Regions from separate parts of the Actibacterium sp. D185-2 genome, predicted to be linked through region 1. Evidence: riboswitches for the same ligand, from Rfam matches in the RefSeq annotation. Region 1 holds a riboswitch; each other region holds the start of a gene.
The links. A riboswitch is a leader RNA that binds a small molecule or an ion and turns the genes downstream of it on or off. The one in region 1 is predicted to bind cobalamin.

Region 1 (3,267 bases):
TGCGCTCAGAAGCTTTTGCGCAGCCCGACATAGAACGCCCGATCCGTGGTGCCATAACCGGGCACCACCTGATATTCCTCGTCAAACAGGTTCTCGACCCGCAGATAGGCCGCGGTGCTGTCGTCGAACGCATAGGTGAAGGCCGCGTCGAACACCGTCATGTCCGGCAGCGCCGCCCGGTCGGCGCCGTGCAGCGCGGTCAGCGTCGCGTTCAGCACCGGGGTCACATCATAGGACGCGGCCAGCGACAGCAGATGGCGCGGGGTCGAGGTCAGCCAGGACGAGCTGTCCAGCACCGCCGACCCCGAACTGTCGGTATAGGTATAGGCGCCCGCCAGCTCGACCTCTTCGGTCACGCTCCACGCCCCCGACAGTTCCAGCCCCGAGCGGCGGGTTTTGCCATCGGCCTGGACATAGGTGTAGGTGGTATAGCTGTAGTCGATCAGATCCTCGGCCTCGATATAAAAGGCCGTCGCCTTGACCACACCCCGATCGCCATAGCGTTTCTCGACACCGATCTCGGCGCTGACGCTGGTTTCGGGATCCAGATCGGGGTTGCCGGAATAGACATCGTACAATTCGTAATTCGACGGCGCGCGAAAGCCGTTGGCCAGGCTGGCGCGGAACAGCAGATCCTCGCGCGCGCGGTACACGCCGGCCAGCCGCCCGGTGACGTAATCGCCGAATTCCGAATGGTCGTCATAGCGCAGGGTGGCGGTCACATCGGCCCGCTCCGACGGGGCGAAACTGACTTCGCCGAAGGCGCTGTTGACCGTGCTGTCATAGCCCGAGCTGCCAAAGCCGAAATCGTTTTCATAGGTTTCCTCGACGCTTTGCGCGCCAAAGACCAGCCGCGCCGCCGCGCCCAGATCGGTAGCACCGCGATAGCCGATGGTGCGGCGTTCGCCGACATAGTCGTATTCGAACGGGCCAAACATGTTGGTGCCGGTCAGCTCGCGGTCGATGTCGAACCAGGCCAGTTCCACCTCGTGATCGACCGCGCCGGTGGCGAATTGCACCGCGCCGCGCAGGCCCTTGCTCAGGTTGGCGGTCACCTCGTCGGGGGTGCCGTCGACCGGGCCGCTTTCGTCATAGTCGTATTCGGCATCCTCATAAAAACCCGAGGCGATGAATTTCACCCCGTTATCCAGCACGTATTCGCCGTAAAAGCTGAACCGGTCGGCGCTGAACCCGTCTTCCTCGGTGTTGCCGTCGTTTTCATCGGCGGCCGAATAGCCATCGGTTTCGATATGCGACAGGGTGAAGGCCAGTTCGTGATCCGCACCACGGGCGGCGAAGCTGTAGCTGCCCTTCACGGTGTCATAGCTGCCATATTCCAGCCCCACCGATTGTTCGACCCCGTCGCGGGTGGCGCGTTTGGTGGTGATGTCGATCACACCGCCGATCGCCTCGGACCCGTAAAGCGCCGATTGCGACCCCTTCAGCACCTCGATCCGGCTGATATCCATCGTGGTCAGGCTGCCGAAATCGAAAGCCACCTGCGGGCCCGAGGGATCGGACACGTCGATGCCGTCGACCCGCACCGCGATATTGGTCTGGCTGACGCCGCGGATGGTCAGGCCGGTCTGGCCGCCCAGCGGGCCGCGGCTGCGCACACTGATGCCGGGCAGACGCGCCAGATAATCCACCACGCGGGTCTCGGCGGTCTGGTCCAGCTCTTCTTCGGTGACAATCACCACCGACGGGCCGCTGCGGTCGGCGTCGGTGTCTTCCAGATTGGCCGATGCGGTGATCTTGTCCAGCAGGATCACTTCCTGCGCATGGGTGGCCGGGGCCGCCAGTGCGGTCAGCAGGGCGCCGGTGGCAGTGGTGGCAAGCAGTTTGACGGTCATATCCTAGCCCTCGTCCGGGACGGGTCTGTGCCCGTCCGTCTTTGTCGATATGTCTTCGGGAAAGGGCATGGCCCCGCCGCAGACGGTGAAACGTCACCACTGCGGTCTGGCCGCCTCCGCTGCGCGCCCCGCGCCCCGGAAAGGGTGATCACCTCGGCAGGTCTCCTGGCTAGCGGGTCACAGCTTGGCTGGCCTTCCCGGGGGTCCTATGGCCCCAGTGGCATTGTCAGCCTTGCTCTCCGCCTACAGTTGCGGGGGCAGCCGCGGAATGGCCCGAATGGGCGTCACCGCGTTCCCTTTTCATCCACCCCGAAGGGGGGAACCGAAGTGAGACGGTCCTTAGCGCATCGCGGCCCCGAGTCAAAGGCCAAATCCGGGCCGGGCCGCACGACGGGGCGCAAAGCCCGCCATGCCACATCTGAAATTGCGCCGGGTCGCGTACCGTGCCAAAGCTGACCCATGCAACCTGATCCGCCGCGCCCCGGCGCCAGCACCCCGCACAAGATGATCGACGGCAGCCTGCTGTTCATCATCGCCATCGCCGTCCTGTCCGGCGCCGCCGTCTGGTGGCAAAAGGGCAGCGCGGTGTTCTGGCATATCTTTCTGACCGAAACCGGGTTCACTCTGGCGCTTTTGCCCAAGATTCTGGCCGGGGTCCTGCTGGCCTCGATCCTGCCCATGCTGATCTCGCGCGAGCGGATACAGGCGCTGATCGGCCCCGACAGCGGGCTGCGCGGGCTGATCATCGCCACGGTGGCGGGCGCGGTGATTCCCGGCGGACCCAGCGTGACCTATCCGCTGACCATCGGGCTGATGGCGGCGGGGGCCGATCTGGGCGCGGGCGTGGCGCTGGTGTCGGGCTGGGTGCTGCTGGGGCTGAACCGCACCCTGATCTGGGAGCTGTCCTTTCTGCCCGCCGATTTCGTCGCCCTGCGCATGGCGCTGTCGCTGCCCGGCCCGGTGCTGCTGGGGCTGGCGGTGCGGTATTTCTGGGCGGCGGGGCGGCGCGCATGAATATCCTGATCGGCACCGTTCTGCTGTGGGCGCTGGCGCTGGTGCTGCTGCGCCGCCTGCGCGCGACCCATCCCGACATGATGCCCGCAGTGATCGCCCGCACCCGCGCCACCACCCTGTTCATGGTGCCGCGCATCTTTGTCGGGCTGGTCGGCGCGGGCTTTCTGGCCGAGCTGCTGCCGGTCGACCATATCGAGCGATTGTTCGGCGCCAGTTCGGGCCTGACCGGGGTCGCGCTGGCCACGCTGTTTGGCGCGGCCACGCCGGGCGGGCCGTTCGTGGCCTTCGCGATCGGTGCCTCGGCGCTGAAGGCCGGGGCCGGCTGGGCGCCGCTGATGGCCTATGTCACCGCCTGGTCGGTGATGAACCTGAACCGCGCCATCGCCTATGAGCTGCCGCT
Region 2 (3,267 bases), 120 kb from region 1:
GACTTTCGCGAAAGACGACATGCATGCCGGATCAGCCCCCAAGCACGGAGCGGATGGCGGCCTCGTCGATGTGATCATGCTCGGCGATCACCACCAGTTGCGACAGGCGGGGCGCCTCGCCCCAGGGCCGATCATATTGCGCGCGCACCCGCGCCCCCACGGCTTGAACCAACAGTCGCATCGGTTTGTCCGCCACCGCGACATAGCCCTTCACACGCAGGATATTCTGCTCATTCGCCAGCCGTTCGATGGCCGCCATCAGCGCCGCCGGATCGGCAATCTCGGCCAGCGTGATCACCAGGCTTTCGAAATCATCGTGTTCGTGATCGTCATCAGCGTCATGATGGCTGGGACGGGCCGCCAGATCATCCTCGGCGGCCGCGTTCAGCCCCAACAGCACAAGCGGGTCGATCACGCCTTCGATCACCGGCAGGATCGGCCGCGGGCGATGCGCCTCGGCTGCGATCATGCCGCGGGCCCTGGCGACGCCGTCCTCCCCTGCCAGATCGGCCTTGGACAACAGCACGATGTCGGCGCAGGCGATCTGGTCCTCGAACACCTCCGACAGGGGGGTGTCGTGATCGAGGGACTCGTCCGCCGCGCGTTGGGCCTGAACGGCGGTCGGGTCCGGGGCGAACTGGCCCTTGGCCACGGCCTCGGCATCGGCCAGGGCGATCACCCCGTCCACGGTGATGCGCGAACGGATCGCCGGCCAGTCGAAGGCCTTGAGCAGCGGTTTCGGCAGTGCCAGCCCCGAGGTTTCGATCAAAATATGGTCGGGCGTCTCGGGCAGCGCCATCAGCGCCTCCAGGGTCGGGATGAAATCATCGGCCACGGTGCAGCAGATACAGCCATTGGCCAGTTCGACGATGTTTTCGGCCGGGCAGGATTGGTCCGCGCAGGATTTCAGGATATCGCCATCCACCCCGGCAGTGCCGAATTCGTTGACAAGAACCGCCAGCCGTTTGCCCTGCGGATTGGCCATCAGGTGGCGGATAAGCGTGGTCTTGCCCGCCCCCAGAAAACCGGTAATCACGGTGACGGGAATTTTCGACAGATTGGACATGAGGCTTACTCCTGCGGGGGGATGCGGGCGATGGATTGCTTGCGAAACACCTCGGGGCGCGCGCGCCAGGGCACGAGGCCGTCATCGGTCGCCGAATAGGCCGCGATGCCGGCCAGGATGTCACCGAGGTGCTGTTCGGGATCGAGATCGCCATACACATAGCTCCAGCGCCGCGCCCCGCCGCTGAGCACGATCGCACAGCCCCGCGAACAGGCCGACAGGCATTCGACCGGGCGCAGGGAGACCCCCTCGGGCAAGCCATGGGTGGCGAGGGCATCGAGCAACCGGGCGCCTGGGCGCGGCTCTTCGGTGCCGGGGTCCCCGCCGGCCACCCGGCGGCATGTGGTGCAAACGGTAAGTACTACTTCGGCCATGCAGCCCGTCCCTGTGGTTCGGCTGCAGGGGGGATCGGGCCAACAGAGAACGCCACAGCACAGGCATCTTCCGAAGCCGGCCGCGACACACCCCGTTCGCCCGTTGCAATACGTCGTGTTGGCAGGTCTCCCGGCTTGCGGATGTCGGGGCCTGGGGCCCCGGCGGTCTGCCCACCTTCCCGGCCCATGCAGGGCCAGTGGTCGGGCGACCTCTCCGGTCACGGTCGCGGGGGCGGCTGCGCTTCGGCCCTTGACCGGGGACGGTCACGGAGCTTATCGCATTCCCTCTTCGCCTGTCCTGGGACAGGAACCAACGAGGACCCCTCTGCGGCAAAACCACTTGCCTTGTCAAGCGAAGGAAACGTGCCATGACCGACACCCCGCCCAGCGACGAAGCCCGCCATGCGGTTAAAATGGCTAAGAAAAAAGCCGCCCGCGACCGGATGATGGAAAAGAAGGACGGCGAAAAGGGGGTGATCATCGTCCACACCGGACCCGGCAAGGGAAAATCTTCGTCCGGCTTCGGGATGATTCTGCGCTGTATCGCGCATGAGATGCCCTGCGCCGTGGTGCAGTTCATCAAAGGCGCCTGGGATACCGGTGAGCGGCGGTTGATCGAAGGCCGGTTTTCCGATCTGTGTCAGTTCCACGCCATGGGCGAGGGGTTCACCTGGGAAACCCAGGACAAGGCGCGTGACATCGCGATGGCCCGCAAAGGGTGGGAAAAGGCCAAGGACCTGATCCGCGATCCCGGGATCAGGATGGTCCTGCTGGACGAGATCAACATCGCCCTGCGCTATGACTATCTGGACATCGCCGAAGTCGTGGCGTTTCTGGAAACCGAAAAACCGCCGATGACCCATGTGGTTCTGACCGGGCGCAACGCCAAGGAAGAGCTGATCGGGATCGCCGATCTGGTGACCGAGATGACCCTGGTCAAGCACCCGTTCCGGTCCGGGATCAAGGCGCAGCCGGGCGTCGAGTTCTGATCCGGGCCAAGGGGGCGCCGCCCCCCGCGGCCGATGGCCGCTCCCCCCGAGGTATTTGGACCAAGATGAGGGAAAGATTTTGTTAAGGATGGGTCTGCATACTGGACATGCGGTACAGGGAGAGGTCCCGATGACCGCCCAAGGTGAAGGAAGCACCGCGTCCCGCCTGCTCAGGCGGCTCGGGACGCGGTGCGGCACACTTGCCCATTTCATCTTGGCGAAAAATACCTCCGCCGGAGGCTCCTGCGGGTTGCGTCGGGAACAAGGCGGGGGGGCGGAATGACCGCGTTGATGATCCAGGGGGCGGGATCGAACGTCGGCAAGTCGTTGCTGGTGGCCGGGTTGTGCCGGGCGGCGCGGCGGCGCGGGCTGCGGGTGGCGCCGTTCAAGCCGCAGAACATGTCGAACAATGCCGCCGTGACCGCCGACGGCGGCGAGATCGGGCGGGCGCAGGCCTTGCAGGCGCGGGCCAGCGGGCTGGAGCCGGTGAGCGACATGAACCCTGTTCTACTGAAGCCCGAAACCGATGTGGGCGCGCAGGTGATCGTGCAGGGACGGCTTTTGACCACAACGCGGGCGCGTGATTACTGCTCGTTGAAGCCACAACTGCTGGCACGGGTTCTGGAGAGTTTCCAGCGGCTGCGCGCGGACAACGATCTGATGATCGTCGAAGGTGCGGGCAGCCCGGCCGAGGTTAACCTGCGGGCGGGCGATATTGCCAATATGGGGTTTGCCCGTGCGGCGGATGTGCCCGTGGTTCTGGCCGGAGATATCGACCGTGGTGGGGTGATCGCGCAGATCATCGGCACCCAGGCGGTTCTGGACCCCGGTGACAACG
Region 3 (3,267 bases), 140 kb from region 1:
AGCGGGTTCGCAGCGCCGGATTGCGATCCCTCTGTATTCATTTAGCTTTTCGAAGACGTTCCCGATCAAGTGTCGCCATTGGCAGGTGTCGCGATCAAGCCCGGCCGGGAAGCGGCGGTTGGATTCGGGCGGGATGAGCGCCTCGATCCCGGTCAGAACCTCACGGAACCAGCTGGCATCGGACGCTCGATCAGCGAGGGACTGGCCGCAGCCCCCTTCGATCAGCGCAGCCGTGCCGCGCAGGTCGTGAGCCTGTCCGGGCAGCAGGCGGAAGCCGATCATGTTTCCGAGTGCGTCGGTCAGAGCGGTGCGGATCAAGGTGCCTCCCATTTGGCAACCATGGATCACTCAACAACCGATTTGGGAAACCTCAAACGACAACAGACCCATGGCGGACTGACGAGGGCGGGGAGCTGACGTTCGCTACACCAGAAGAATGCCCAATGTTCACTCGCGCAATTGGACATACACAGGGACCGCGAAAGGCCGCGGTGCGGCAGGTCAAAGCCACCGTAACAAGTAGGTGTCCATGATCCAGCCATGCTCGGCGCGGGCGGCGGCGCGGCGCGCGACGATGATGTCGCGAATCTCGGCCAAAGGGCCGGACAGGCGGATTTCATTTTCCATTCCGGCGTAGGCCGACCACCAGATATGGAGGCCGTCGGGAGGAAGAGTCCGGAATGCGCCGCCGCTGTCCAGCATCACGACAAGGGTTTCGGCCCCTTCCGGCCAACCGCCTTCGCACAGCTTGCGGCCGGTGGTCACGGTGAAGGTCCCGCCGATGGTGTTCAGCGGGATGGCGTGGCTGGCGGTGAGGGTCTGAATCGCAGTGATACCGGGGACGACGCGGACCTCCAGCGGTATTCGGCTCTTGAGGCGCTCGGCGATCCGCAAGGTACTGTCATAAAGCGACGGATCGCCCCAGACCAGAAAGGCGGCTCTCCCGCCTTCGGGCAGCGCGGCGGTGAGTTCCTCTAGCCAGACGTCGGCGATGGTATCATGCCAGTCTTCGACCCGCCGAAGGTAATCCGGTGTCGCCGGGTCGCGTTCGGGCAAATCGAATTCGTGCAGGCCCGGCCCCGGGGCTTGCAGCACTTGTGCGCAAATCTTCCGCCGCAAACCGGCAAGGTCGTCTTTGCCCTGCCCCTTGTGCGGGATCAGGATGACATCGGCGGCATTCAGCGCCTCGATGGCCTGCAGGGTCAGGTGCTGCGGATTGCCGGCACCGATACCGACGAGGGAGAGCGTGATCATGCGGGCTCCGGCAAGGTGTGCGCCCCCGATACCGGGACCGCACACGTTGGGTTTGGACGGCTTCAGGCCGCGTTGTAGACGCGCGAGGTCAGAAGCGGCGTCTTTGACAGGCCGCGCAGGGCCTTGGCCCCGGCCAGAACGGCCAGGTCGACCAGCGGCTCGACGATCACCACCAGCATATAGGCGCCGCCGAAGGTCAGGACCGAGGTGACGTTTTCAGCCCCGAAACCCTGACCGTAAAGCGCCCAGAAGGCCACCCAGGCCACCACGCCGCCCTGATAGGCCGTTGAAAGGGCCAGCGCCTGGCCGTATTTCAGATCAACATATGCGGTGCCGGGCGCGATGATCCGTTTGGCCAATGTGCCGACCGCATACAGCGGCACCAGCAGGGTGGTCACGTTGATGAAATACTGCGGCAGATCGAACGGGGCAAAGAACACGCCCTGCGCCAGCAGGCCAAGGGCCAAGCCGATCGCGGCAGGGGCCGCGCCGAACAGCAGGAACAGGGTGGAGCCAAGGATGAGGTGCACCTCGGACACGCCCACCGGGTAATGCGGCAGAATTTCAAAGAAGGCAAAGACCAGCACGGTGCTGAGGACGCTGCGCAGGATCAGCGCGGGCACGCCCGACTGGCGAATGGTGTCGATGGACAGTTTCAGCCCATAGGCGGCCGCACCGGCGGCAGTGGCATAGCTCAGCGCCATTTTGGCGCCGACGACAAGTCCGGGTTCGATATGCATTGGTATTTCTCCCTGCCGTCTCACCCGACGGCATTGCAAAGGGGTTGGTCCGGCATGTGCCGGGTCAGGGTTTCGGGGCGCATGCCCCTGACGGCAGGTCTCCTGACTTGCGGGTCTGTGCCGTTCCGGGCCTTCCCAACCCTTGCGGGGTCAGTGGCATTGTCCGGGCAGGCTCGCCGCTTACAGTTGCGGGGGCAGTCACGGGTTTGGCGCCTGATGGCTACACCGCACCGTGTTCCCTTTTCATCCCGGGCGCTTCGCGCCTTTGGGAACCGTCCTGGAAATCTTGTCGGTTTGTCCGGTTGTGGTCAATCCTCCTCTGCCAGCGGGCCATACAAAATAAGTGCCGGGGCATTCCCGCACAGGCCGGGCAAATGCGCTGCAAGGCCCGCAACCGTGTGGCGGCTGAGGGTCTGCGCCGAGGTCGAGATACCTTCGGCCAGCAAGGCGGGGGTGTCCGGCGGCAGCCCCCCGGCGATCAGCCGCTCGGCCAGCGCGGCAAAGGTACGCCTGCCCATATAGACGGCGGTGATGGCGTTGGTATCGGTCAGGGCGGCGGTGTTGATCTCGTCCGGCAAGGCGCCGGTGACGTCATGGCCGGTGATGAACTGCAACCGCCGCGCGGTGACACGCCGGGTCAGGGGGATGGCCGCGGCAGCGGCGGCGGCACTGGCCGAGGTTACGCCGGGAATGACCTCATAGCCGATCCCCGCCGCACGCAGGGCGCAAATCTCCTCTTCCAGCCGCCCGAATATCCCCGCATCCCCCGATTTCAGCCGCACGACGCGCGTGCCGGTTGCAGCATAGTCGACCAGCAATCGGCTGACGTGATCCTGCCGCGGCGACGGGCGGCCCGCGCGTTTGCCCACGCCCACAAGGTCGGCGCCTTCGCGGGCATATTCCAGGATCGGGCCTGCCGACAGATCGTCATAAAGCACGGCATCTGCGTTTTGCAGGCGGTCGACGGCCTTGAGCGTCAGAAGCTCAGGATCGCCGGGGCCGGAAGAGACGAAGCTGACGAACCCGCTCATGTCGCCTCCGCGATCATGTGAAAGAAGGTGCCGGTGGCATGCCCCCTGCCCGAACCGGTCTCGTGCACTTCGGCACCATTGGCGTCGAACACCCGCGCCAGCGGGGCGTCGGGTTGGTCGAGGATGGTGGAATAGTGAAACTCATGCCCGCGCAACCGGGCGCCCGCGGAATGGCCGGGCAAGGGCGCACGAAGCTCGGCAAGCCGGTAGCCCAGGTGCATCTTGCGTTTCTGGTACGATGT

Region 2: it holds a riboswitch for cobalamin, as region 1 does, so the genes downstream of both, ACSR1C_RS04590 (DUF1636 family protein) here and ACSR1C_RS03950 (TonB-dependent receptor plug domain-containing protein) in region 1, are expected to answer to the same signal.
Region 3: it holds a riboswitch for cobalamin, as region 1 does, so the genes downstream of both, ACSR1C_RS04655 (energy-coupling factor ABC transporter permease) here and ACSR1C_RS03950 (TonB-dependent receptor plug domain-containing protein) in region 1, are expected to answer to the same signal.

Annotation. Positions count from the first base shown of each region.
Region 1 is NZ_JBPWNX010000002.1:90,858-94,124, reverse strand. Features, by position in the region: gene ACSR1C_RS03955 (ABC transporter substrate-binding protein) at 1-31, opposite strand, end outside; gene ACSR1C_RS03950 (TonB-dependent receptor plug domain-containing protein) at 6-1,853, opposite strand; cobalamin riboswitch at 1,992-2,195, opposite strand; gene ACSR1C_RS03945 (permease) at 2,313-2,867, shown strand; gene ACSR1C_RS03940 (hypothetical protein) at 2,864-3,267, shown strand, end outside.
Region 2 is NZ_JBPWNX010000002.1:213,853-217,119, reverse strand. Features, by position in the region: gene cobN (cobaltochelatase subunit CobN) at 1-25, opposite strand, end outside; gene cobW (cobalamin biosynthesis protein CobW) at 32-1,066, opposite strand; gene ACSR1C_RS04590 (DUF1636 family protein) at 1,072-1,440, opposite strand; cobalamin riboswitch at 1,544-1,768, opposite strand; gene cobO (cob(I)yrinic acid a,c-diamide adenosyltransferase) at 1,809-2,429, shown strand; gene ACSR1C_RS04580 (cobyric acid synthase) at 2,709-3,267, shown strand, end outside.
Region 3 is NZ_JBPWNX010000002.1:227,739-231,005, reverse strand. Features, by position in the region: gene ACSR1C_RS04665 (hypothetical protein) at 1-318, opposite strand, end outside; gene cobF (precorrin-6A synthase (deacetylating)) at 502-1,254, opposite strand; gene ACSR1C_RS04655 (energy-coupling factor ABC transporter permease) at 1,317-1,994, opposite strand; cobalamin riboswitch at 2,070-2,286, opposite strand; gene cobA (uroporphyrinogen-III C-methyltransferase) at 2,303-3,025, opposite strand; gene ACSR1C_RS04645 (cobyrinate a,c-diamide synthase) at 3,022-3,267, opposite strand, start outside.